Regions from separate parts of the Pseudarthrobacter phenanthrenivorans Sphe3 genome, predicted to be linked through region 4. Evidence: predicted binding sites of a transcription regulator. Region 4 holds the regulator's gene; each other region holds the start of a gene.
The links. The regulator HrcA, encoded in region 4, represses chaperone genes, less so after heat shock. The targets are predictions, from matches to a motif close to TTNGCACTCGNNNNNNNCGAGTGCNAA.
Positions count from the first base shown of each region.

Region 1: groL (chaperonin GroEL) is a predicted target of HrcA. The motif match lies at 1,065-1,091, and genes of this name have one in related genera.
Region 2: ASPHE3_RS15625 (Hsp20/alpha crystallin family protein) is a predicted target of HrcA. The motif match lies at 1,047-1,073, and genes of this name have one in related genera.
Region 3: ASPHE3_RS13365 (FmdB family zinc ribbon protein) is a predicted target of HrcA. The motif match lies at 670-696, and genes of this name have one in related genera.

Region 1 is NC_015145.1:851,842-854,038, reverse strand. Features, by position in the region: gene groL (chaperonin GroEL) at 1-887, opposite strand, end outside; gene ASPHE3_RS04020 (ABC transporter substrate-binding protein) at 1,177-2,197, opposite strand, start outside.
Region 2 is NC_015145.1:3,350,872-3,353,068, forward strand. Features, by position in the region: gene ASPHE3_RS15620 (NAD(P)H-hydrate dehydratase) at 1-376, shown strand, start outside; gene ASPHE3_RS15625 (Hsp20/alpha crystallin family protein) at 549-971, opposite strand; gene ASPHE3_RS15630 (FAD-dependent monooxygenase) at 1,425-2,197, opposite strand, start outside.
Region 3 is NC_015145.1:2,888,418-2,890,614, forward strand. Features, by position in the region: gene ASPHE3_RS13360 (5-formyltetrahydrofolate cyclo-ligase) at 8-631, shown strand; gene ASPHE3_RS13365 (FmdB family zinc ribbon protein) at 751-1,020, shown strand; gene ASPHE3_RS13370 (RcpC/CpaB family pilus assembly protein) at 1,119-1,892, shown strand; gene ASPHE3_RS13375 (DUF4011 domain-containing protein) at 1,998-2,197, opposite strand, start outside.
Region 4 is NC_015145.1:2,107,302-2,109,498, forward strand. Features, by position in the region: gene dnaJ (molecular chaperone DnaJ) at 1-565, opposite strand, end outside; gene hrcA (heat-inducible transcriptional repressor HrcA) at 647-1,660, opposite strand; gene ASPHE3_RS09710 (DUF3097 domain-containing protein) at 1,840-2,197, shown strand, end outside.

The sequences.
Region 1 (2,197 bases), 1.3 Mb from region 4:
CCGCCGGTGAGGACGGCGATGTCGGCAAGCTGTGCCTTGCGGCGGTCGCCGAAGCCCGGAGCCTTGACGGCAACGGACTTGAAGGTGCCGCGGATCTTGTTGACGATCAGGGTGGCCAGGGCCTCGCCCTCGATGTCCTCGGCGATGATCAGCAGCGGCTTGTTGGACTGCATGACCTTTTCGAGGACAGCAACCAGTTCCTTGACGTTGGAGATCTTGGAGTTGACGATCAGGATGTACGGATCCTCGAGGACCGTTTCCTGGCGCTCAGCGTCGGTCACGAAGTAGGCGGAGATGTAACCCTTGTCGAAGCGCATGCCTTCGGTGAGCTCAAGCTCCAGGCCGAAGGTGTTGGACTCCTCGACCGTGATGACGCCTTCCTTGCCCACCTTGTCCAGGGCTTCAGCGATCAGGGCGCCGATTTCGTCGTCACCGGCGGAGATGGACGCCGTGGCGGCGATTTCTTCCTTGGTTTCGATTTCCTTGGCGGAGTTCAGCAGTTCGGCGGTGACGGCGTCAACGGCCTTTTCGATGCCGCGCTTGAGGGACAGCGGGTCGGCGCCGGCAGCAACGTTGCGCAGGCCTTCCTTGACCAGGGCCTGGGCCAGCACGGTAGCCGTGGTGGTTCCGTCGCCAGCGACGTCGTCAGTCTTCTTGGCAACTTCCTTGACCAGCTCGGCGCCGATCTTCTCGTAAGGATCGTCCAGTTCGATCTCCTTGGCGATGGAAACACCATCGTTGGTGATCGTGGGGGCGCCCCACTTCTTCTCGAGGACGACGTTGCGTCCACGCGGGCCGAGGGTGACCTTAACGGCGTCGGCGAGGGTGTTCAGGCCCCGCTCAAGGCCGCGGCGTGCCTCTTCATCAAATGCAATGATCTTGGCCATAACGGCAGTAGTCCTTTCGGGACAGTCGTTAAGAATGAACCTTCGCTGCAGTGCCCGCGACGGACGGTCCTTCCCCGGCGGCCTCTGTATGCCTCCGGCTGAGGACCTCACTCCAGTGAGGTGTTTCTTCGCTCCTCGACCGGTGCCGCGCGCCGCCGGCCGGAACCTGGCATTGCTTTAGCAGTCGGTACGTCAGAGTGCTAACTCAATAATTAGCACTCCCCACGTGAGAGTGCAAGCGAATAGGCAGCAGGAAGGGGCTTGGCCCGGCCCTCTTCGCCGAGGGCGATCAGCCTGCGGCGCGGCCTGCCGTTTCACGGCCGCTGACCGCTGGAATGTTGTCCGCCCCGAACGTGAAGATGGTAAAGGCTGCTGAGGTGATGTCCCCGTTGGCGTCGAACGCAACCGGGCCGGATTCGCCGTCGTAATTCATCTCCGCCCCGGAAGCCTTCACTGCCAGGCACTCCTTATAGCTGGCACACGGAGCGCCGGGCTCCTTCGCCCCAGCCTCCTTCGCGTCAGCCTTCGCGGGCTGTGCCGAGGTACCGCCCGACACAGCAATGAGGTTTGCCGCGATCGAACGCCCCGCGTCGTCCTCGGCCCTGGCTGCCGCCAGCGCGGCCAGGATGACGGCGTCATAGGTTTCTGCAGCGAAGGACACGTCCTTGAGTCCGGGATCCATGCCCAGCAACCGTTCCTGGAGTCCTGCAGAGGGGAGCCCGCCGGGAACGGCAGCGCGCGCACCCTCCAGGGCCTTGGTTCCCAGCTTGGATCCGTACCGGGCGAAAGCACCGTCACTGAGGAGAATCCTGGAACCTGCCAGGTCCGCGTTATGCAGTTCGGCCAAAGCACCCTGGGCACCGTCCCGGGCAATCAGGATCACCGCGTCGGGTCCTGCATCCCGGATGGCGGAAACCGCACTCCCTGCATCACCGGAAGCGAACCCCTCCAGTGCCGCCACGTCCACACCAGCCTGCTCCGCGGCATCGGAGACGGCGGCCGACACGTCGCTGCCGTAGGAGCCGTCCTGGTACATCACGGCGATCGTTGCCGCGCCGGCGTCCTTGGCGAGCTTGACCAGTACAGGCGCCTGCGCGATGTCGGCGGCCGCCGTCCTGAAGTAATATCCGCCGCTGGGGATGGTGCTCAGCGAGGCAGCGGTGTTGGCCGGCGAGATCAGGGGGGTGCGGGCCCGGGAAAGGATGTCGATGGCCGCGGCAGCGTGACTGGAATCGGTGGGCCCCACCACGACGTCCGCTTTTGCCTGGACCAGGGCCTGGGCCTGGGCGGCCGGGTCCTCCCCTGACTCA
Region 2 (2,197 bases), 1.2 Mb from region 4:
GGCCGCCGTGCTGCTGGGCCGGGAGGTGGAGGACCTGGAGGCGGACGTGGCCGAGATCGCCGCGAAGTACCGGGCGGTGGTGAGCTGCCAGGGACTGATTGCGCGGCCGCCGGGCGACGCGCCGGAGGAGCCTGAGCTGTGGAAGATCACCACCGGGTACGGCGGACTGGGGACGTCCGGCAGCGGCGACGTCCTGGCCGGTGCGATCGCCGGCCTGCGCGCCAGGGGAACCAGCGAAGCGCAGGCAGCGTGCTGGGGAACGCACCTTCATGCCGCGGCGGCGGACCGGCTGGCCAGCCGGCTGGGACCCCTGGGCTTCCTGGCCCGGGAGCTCGCCGATGAAGTGCCCGCCCTGATGCTGGAGCTGAACACCTGATTCCCCCTGCCCTCTGCGGGCATGAGACGACCCCCGGCCGAAGCCGGGGGCCGCCATATCGGGAAGTGCGGGCGTAGGCTGCCGGTGCGCTTTAAGCGCTGTGGCGTGCATACTTCGCGATCCGCCCTAAAGGCAGTCAGCAAATGCCCGACGTCCCGATCCTGTGTTGAAACTAGGCGGCTATCTCCTGCTTTGCCCCCTTCGTCTCAATTTCGATCTTGCGCGGCTTGGCCTTTTCGGCGACAGGAATCCGCAGCGTCAGGACACCGGCGTCGTAGGTAGCCTTAACATTCTCGGTATCCAAGGTGTCCCCGAGGATCAGCTGGCGGCTGAAGACGCCGCTCGGCCGCTCGGAGGCGATCAGCTCGGTGTCCTTGCCCGCGGGTTCGGGACGCTCGGCCCGTACCGTCAGGACGTTCCGTTCCACATCCAGATTCACAGAATCCAGTGCGACGCCAGGCAGATCAAAGGCCACCACAAATTCCTGGTCCTCCCGCCACGCGTCCATAGGCATCGCTGCCGGGCGCGCCGCCGTGCCGAGGACCTGCTGGGCCAGCCTGTCCAGCTCGCGGAACGGATCGGTTCGCATCAACATGGCTTCCCTCCTCGTAAGAGACGGTCCAACACTTGTTTTCATATCAGCCGATCTGTATTGGCTGATATAGATTTTTTAGCACTGCCAAAGCAGGTCTGCAAGGGGTCCAGGGAAGAATTTTTTCCTGGTTTTCGGGCAGTGGCCGGACGTGGTTGAGGGGCCCTCCGCAGCATGCGGAGAGCCCCTCAACTCCCGCCGGATCAGCTCCGGGTGGGATCTGGACGCAGCGGCGCCGGGCCAGGATCCGGCACCGGGAGGGGCCCCGGGGGCTGCGGCGTGGGGAACGGATTAGGGCCGGGGTGGCCGGGGTGGGCGGGATCAGGCTGATCCGGGCCAGGCTCCGGCGGGAACGGCTCGGGCTCGTGCACTGGCGGGATGGTCATCGACTTTCCCCTCTCACGTTTGATGGACGTGCCTTGGCGTGAACAGGATACGCCTGCCGCCTCAAGCCCACTAGGCCCGCCAGTCCCCGACCGCGCCCGCCAGCCGGAGCCAGGCACCCAACTGCTGCAGGTCCGCCTCCCCGCAGCGGAACCCGACATGGCCGTCCGGACGCACCCCCACAATGCCCCGACCGGGGTGGCTGGTGAGCCTATGGACGTGAACCCTGCTGCTGGAGAAGGCTGGACCGGCACCCAAGGTGTCCCACCCGGCGTCGCGCTCCACGAAGACATGGAGGCCCGGCGTGGCAGTCAGCTCGTGAAGCCGCGTGCATTGCCCGCCCTCCACAGCAGCAGCCGCATCCGGCAACCTGTCCCCCGGCCGCGGCCACCCTGCGGCAGGCGGGGTCCCTTCCAGGGAAATCGGGCTCTGCCGGTACCTCACGAAAGGCTGGGCCAGCAGCCTGATGCCGACGGCGGTGAGGCGCCGCTGCCGCAGGAGCACCGGCAGCAACGGGGCGGATAGCGGCAGGACGCTGCGGAGGAGACGGGCGAGGGGGTGGGGTGATGCCTCGCCGAAGAAGATAACGTGCGTCAGGGCCAGGACGCGCCGGGCCGCCAGGCGCCGTTCGTGGTCGTAGGAGTCCAGCAACTCCCGGTGCTCTCCACCGGCTGAGGCAAGGCCCAGCTTCCAGCCGAGGTTCAGCCCATCCAGGATGCCGTTGTTCATTCCCTGCCCGCCGGCTGGGGAATGGGCGTGCGCCGCGTCGCCTGCCAGGAACAGGGGTCCGCTGCGGAACCTGCTCGCGAGCCTGTGCTGCAGCGGGACCTGGGCGGACCAGCGCA
Region 3 (2,197 bases), 780 kb from region 4:
GGAAGATATGACGTTCGAGGAAACGAAGGCAGTGAAGGACCGCATCCGCGCTGCCCACCGCCACCGCCGGGCCTCGCTGTCGGCGAAGGAACGGGAGGAGGCGGGCGCAGCACTGGCCAGCCACGGGTTGGCATGGGCGGACTCCGTCATGGACGGAAGTGCCGCAACAGTATGCGTCTACCTGGGTGTCGGCGCTGAGCCGCCCACGCTGCCGCTCATCAGGGCGCTGTACGACGGCGGGCGCAGGGCCCTGCTTCCCGTCTGCGAGCCGGGACGGGAACTGAAATGGGTCTTCTGGGCTCCCGGGACGGACCTCGTGACCAGCAGGTTCGCGCCCATTTTGGAGCCGGTGGGAACACGCCAGGAAATCGAGGTGGCCGGGCAGGCGGGCGCCCTCTTCATCCCTGCCACTGCAGTTGACCTTGCGGGCAGCCGGGTGGGCCAGGGCGGCGGGTACTACGACAAGTTCCTGGGCCACCTCGCCTCCGCCGGGAAGAATATCCCCCTGGCCGCCGTTATCTACGACGAAGAACTGCTGCCCGCCGGCAGCATTCCGGTCGAGGAGTTTGACCGCCCCGTTCCGGGCGTGGTCCTCCCCTCGGGGTTCCGGAAGCTGGCGGTCGGCGCCTGACCCGGGGCGGGCACCCCGCGTGCAGGAGGATGCTAGAATTAGCACTCAGGCCCTGTGACTGCTAAGGGATAACACCCGGCAGTCCGGGACCTCTCGTTTGCCCAAGAGGAGGAGCACCAGTGCCTACATATGCTTACGCCTGCAAGGATTGCGGCCATGCCTTCGACATCGTCCAGTCGTTTTCGGACAGCTCCCTGACGTCCTGCCCGGAATGCCAGGGTGCCCTGCGCAAGAAGTTCAACAGCGTGGGCGTGGTTTTCAAGGGCTCCGGCTTCTACCGCACGGACTCCCGGGATTCGAAGGGCAGCACGGTCTCGGCCGCCCCCGCGGCACCTGCTGCCGCAGCGCCTGCCCCTGCACCAGCTGCTTCGGCTCCCGCCGCCAGCTGATCCGGCATCTCCCCAGCCCCAGGCTGTTACTGCGGACGTTATCCACATAGAAGGGCGCCGTGCTGCCCCCGCTGAGGCGGCTGCCCTAGCGTGGGCACATGCCTGTAAACCGCCGCCTCGGCCGGACCTCGAAAAACGCTCCAGACCAGCACGTGTTGTTCCCGGCGCCCCCGAGGCGGGGAAGAACCCCTGGCGGCACCAACCGCGGAACCGGCCGAGGCTCAAGCAAGCGCCCCCGCGCCCGGTTCGCAGGCTGGCTCAACCGCAACCGACGGCTTGCGGTCGCCTTGCTGCTCTGTGCCGCAGCGGCCATCACGGTCCACCAACTCACCCCGGCACCTGTTTCCACCGTGACCGCCCTCGCCGCTGCCCGGGATTTGTCCGCAGGCGCTGCAATCTCTCCGGCTGACGTATCCGCTGTCCGTGTACCGCCCGGCATGATGGCCGACGGATTCCTCCAGAATGCAGGCGACGCCGCAGGGAAACAACTCGCTGCGCCCCTGCGCAAAGGGCAGCTGCTGACCGATGCCCAGCTCCTCGGGCCAGGTCTCCTGGCCGGAACTCCCCCGGGGTCGGCCGCCGTTCCCCTTCGGATGGCAGATCCGTCCTCCATCCAGCTCGTCTCGCCGGGGCAGCTGGTCAACGTGGTTCTCACGGCCGGGAACGGCTTCGACCAGCAGGAGCCGCCGGAAGTCCTGGCCGAAGGCGTACCGGTCCTGTGGACCTCCACCCAGGGCGGGCAAAGCGGGCAGTGGCTGGGGACATCGGAGACGGAAGGACTCATAGTCGTGGCTGCGAACGGGGATCAGGCCGCGCGGCTAGCGGGCGCGTCCACCCAAGGCAAGCTGTTCTTCGTCCTGGTGGGACCTTAGGTGTGCCCCGTCCGCGCACGCCCCAGCGCCGCTCCATGCCCCAGCCGCTCAATGCCCCGCCGCCGGGACCTGAGGAGCAGGACGCCGCCCCGGAGACGACCGGGCTTAGCCCCAGTGCGGGGGCTTCTGCTCCTTCAGCCAGGCGTCGTGGTCATCGTCCTCGCGCTCCCCCCAGGCCCGGGGTTCGTCTTCAGCCGCTTTGTTGGGCAGGGCTGCCCCATCACGCAGTACGCCCTTGTCCCCCACGGCCGGCTTGTCAGTCAGCGCTTCTTTATCCCCCAGGGCCGTCTCCGGGGTGGATTCAC
Region 4 (2,197 bases):
CCTCGCAGCTGCCGCAGGGTGCGGCCGTCATGACCTGGCCCAGGATGGACCGGACCGCGCGCTGCACCTGGCCGCTGCCGCCGCAAATGTCGCAGCGTTCGGGGTGGGTGCCGGGGCGGCAGCATGAACCATCGCAGGTCGGGCAGGTGACCGCAGTGTCCACTTCCAGCTTCTTGTTGACGCCGAACACGGCATCGCGCAGTTCGATCCGGACGCTGATGAGGGCGTCCTGGCCGCGCCTGACCCGGGAGGCCGGACCGGAGGTGCCGCCGGCCCCGAAGAAGGTGTCAAAAATGTCCTGGAACGCGAAGCCCTGGCCGGCGTAGCTGCCGCCGCCGAATCCGTTGTCCGTTCCGTTTTCGTTGCCGGTGGTGTCGTACACCCGGCGCTTCTGCGGATCCGAGAGAACTTCGTAGGCGTGGGTCACTGCCTTGAAGCGGTCCGAGGCATCTTCACCGGGATTCACATCCGGGTGAAGGGTGCGGGCCAGTTTGCGGTAGGCCTTCTTGATCTCTTCTCCCGTGGCCTCCGGTGAGACTCCAAGGACGTCGTAGTGGCTGCTCAAAGTTCGTATCTCTTCCTTGTTGTACTGCCTGCAGTTGGACTGCGGGAAATGCGCTGGGGTGTGGGGGCACCCGATGGAATGTCAGGGGCCCAGGATCCGGGAAAGGTAACGGGCAACTGCCCTGACGGCGGCCATGGTGGTGGGATAGTCCATCCGGGTCGGCCCAAGCACGCCGAGCTTCGCCGCGCTGTCGGGCCCGTATCCCGTGGCGACGACTGAGGCTTCCGCCAGCCCGTCGTACGGATTCTCCCGGCCGATGCTGACGGCCACCCCGCGGTGGTCCTGGGCCATCTCGCTGAGCAGCCGAAGCATGACCACCTGCTCCTCGAGTGCTTCCAGGACCGGGCCGATGCTGAGCGGGAAGTCAACGTTGGACCGTGCCAGGTTTGCCGTACCAGCCATGACCATGCGGTCCTCGCGGCTGTTCTGCGCCAGGCCCTCAAGCCCGTGGGCCAGGGCTTGCGCCGCCTGCCTTTGGGCCGGGTTCGCCGTGGCCACCACTGCCGGCAGGGAATGGGCCAGCTGGCTCAGCGGTGTCCCTGCAAGTGACCCAAGGAAACGGGCCCTCAACGCGGCCAGGGCCTCATCCCCCAGGTCCTGTCCAACGTCAATGACGCGCTGTTCCACCTTGCCGCTGTTGGCGATCAGAACCACCAGCACCTTCCGCGGAGCGAGGAGGACAAACTCGATGTGCCTGACGAGGGCCCGGCTCAGGTGCGGATACTGCACCACGGCAACCTGGTTGGTCAGTTGGGACAGCAGCCGGACGGTGCGCTCCAGGACATCGTCCAGGTCATCCGCTCCTTCCAGCAGCGACTGGATGGCCCGCCGTTCGGCCTGCGAGAGCGGCTTGACGGCGGAAATCTGGTCAACGAAGAGCCGGTAACCCTTATCCGTGGGAATCCGGCCGGCGCTGGTGTGCGGGGCGGTGATCAGGCCCTCTTCCTCCAGTGCTGCCATGTCGTTGCGGATCGTTGCACTGGAGACGCCGAGGTGGTGCCGCTCCACGAGGGCCTTGGACCCCACTGGCTCGCGGGAGTGGACATAGTCCTCCACGATGGCACGGAGTACTTCAAGTTTGCGCGGCTCGCTCAACACTCCACCTCCATCCAGGGTCGGGGCGGCACCCGCCGCCTCCAACTGTGCCACCACAGGGGTTAGCACTCGACATGCCTCAGTGCTAACAGTCTAATATGACTCTCCCCGTTGCTAGCATTGGTACCGCTCCGGGCGAAATTCCGGACAGGTGATCTAGCGCTAGGCGGAGTGTATCCATGCAGTACCAGAACTGGGGCCCACAGGACATGTCCGCACCGTCGAAGGCAGCGCTGCCGCAGGTTCCCGTGGAGCGCGGAATGGTGCTGGAGGACGTCCAGTCGGGCTGGGTGGGTGCCGTGACCCGGGTGGAAAAATCGGGCGGCATGCATGTGGTTGCCTTGGAGGACCGGCGCGGCAAGTCGAGGTCGTTCCGGCTGGGCTTCGGGTTCCTCCTTGAGGGACGGCCCATCCAGCTCATGCCGCCGGCTCCAAGGCAGGCAGCGGGGGCGGCTGCGGGCAGGACCGCCTCCGGATCCGTGCGCGTTGCCGGGCAGCGCGCACAGGTGGCCAAGGCGAGCCGCATCTGGGTGGAAG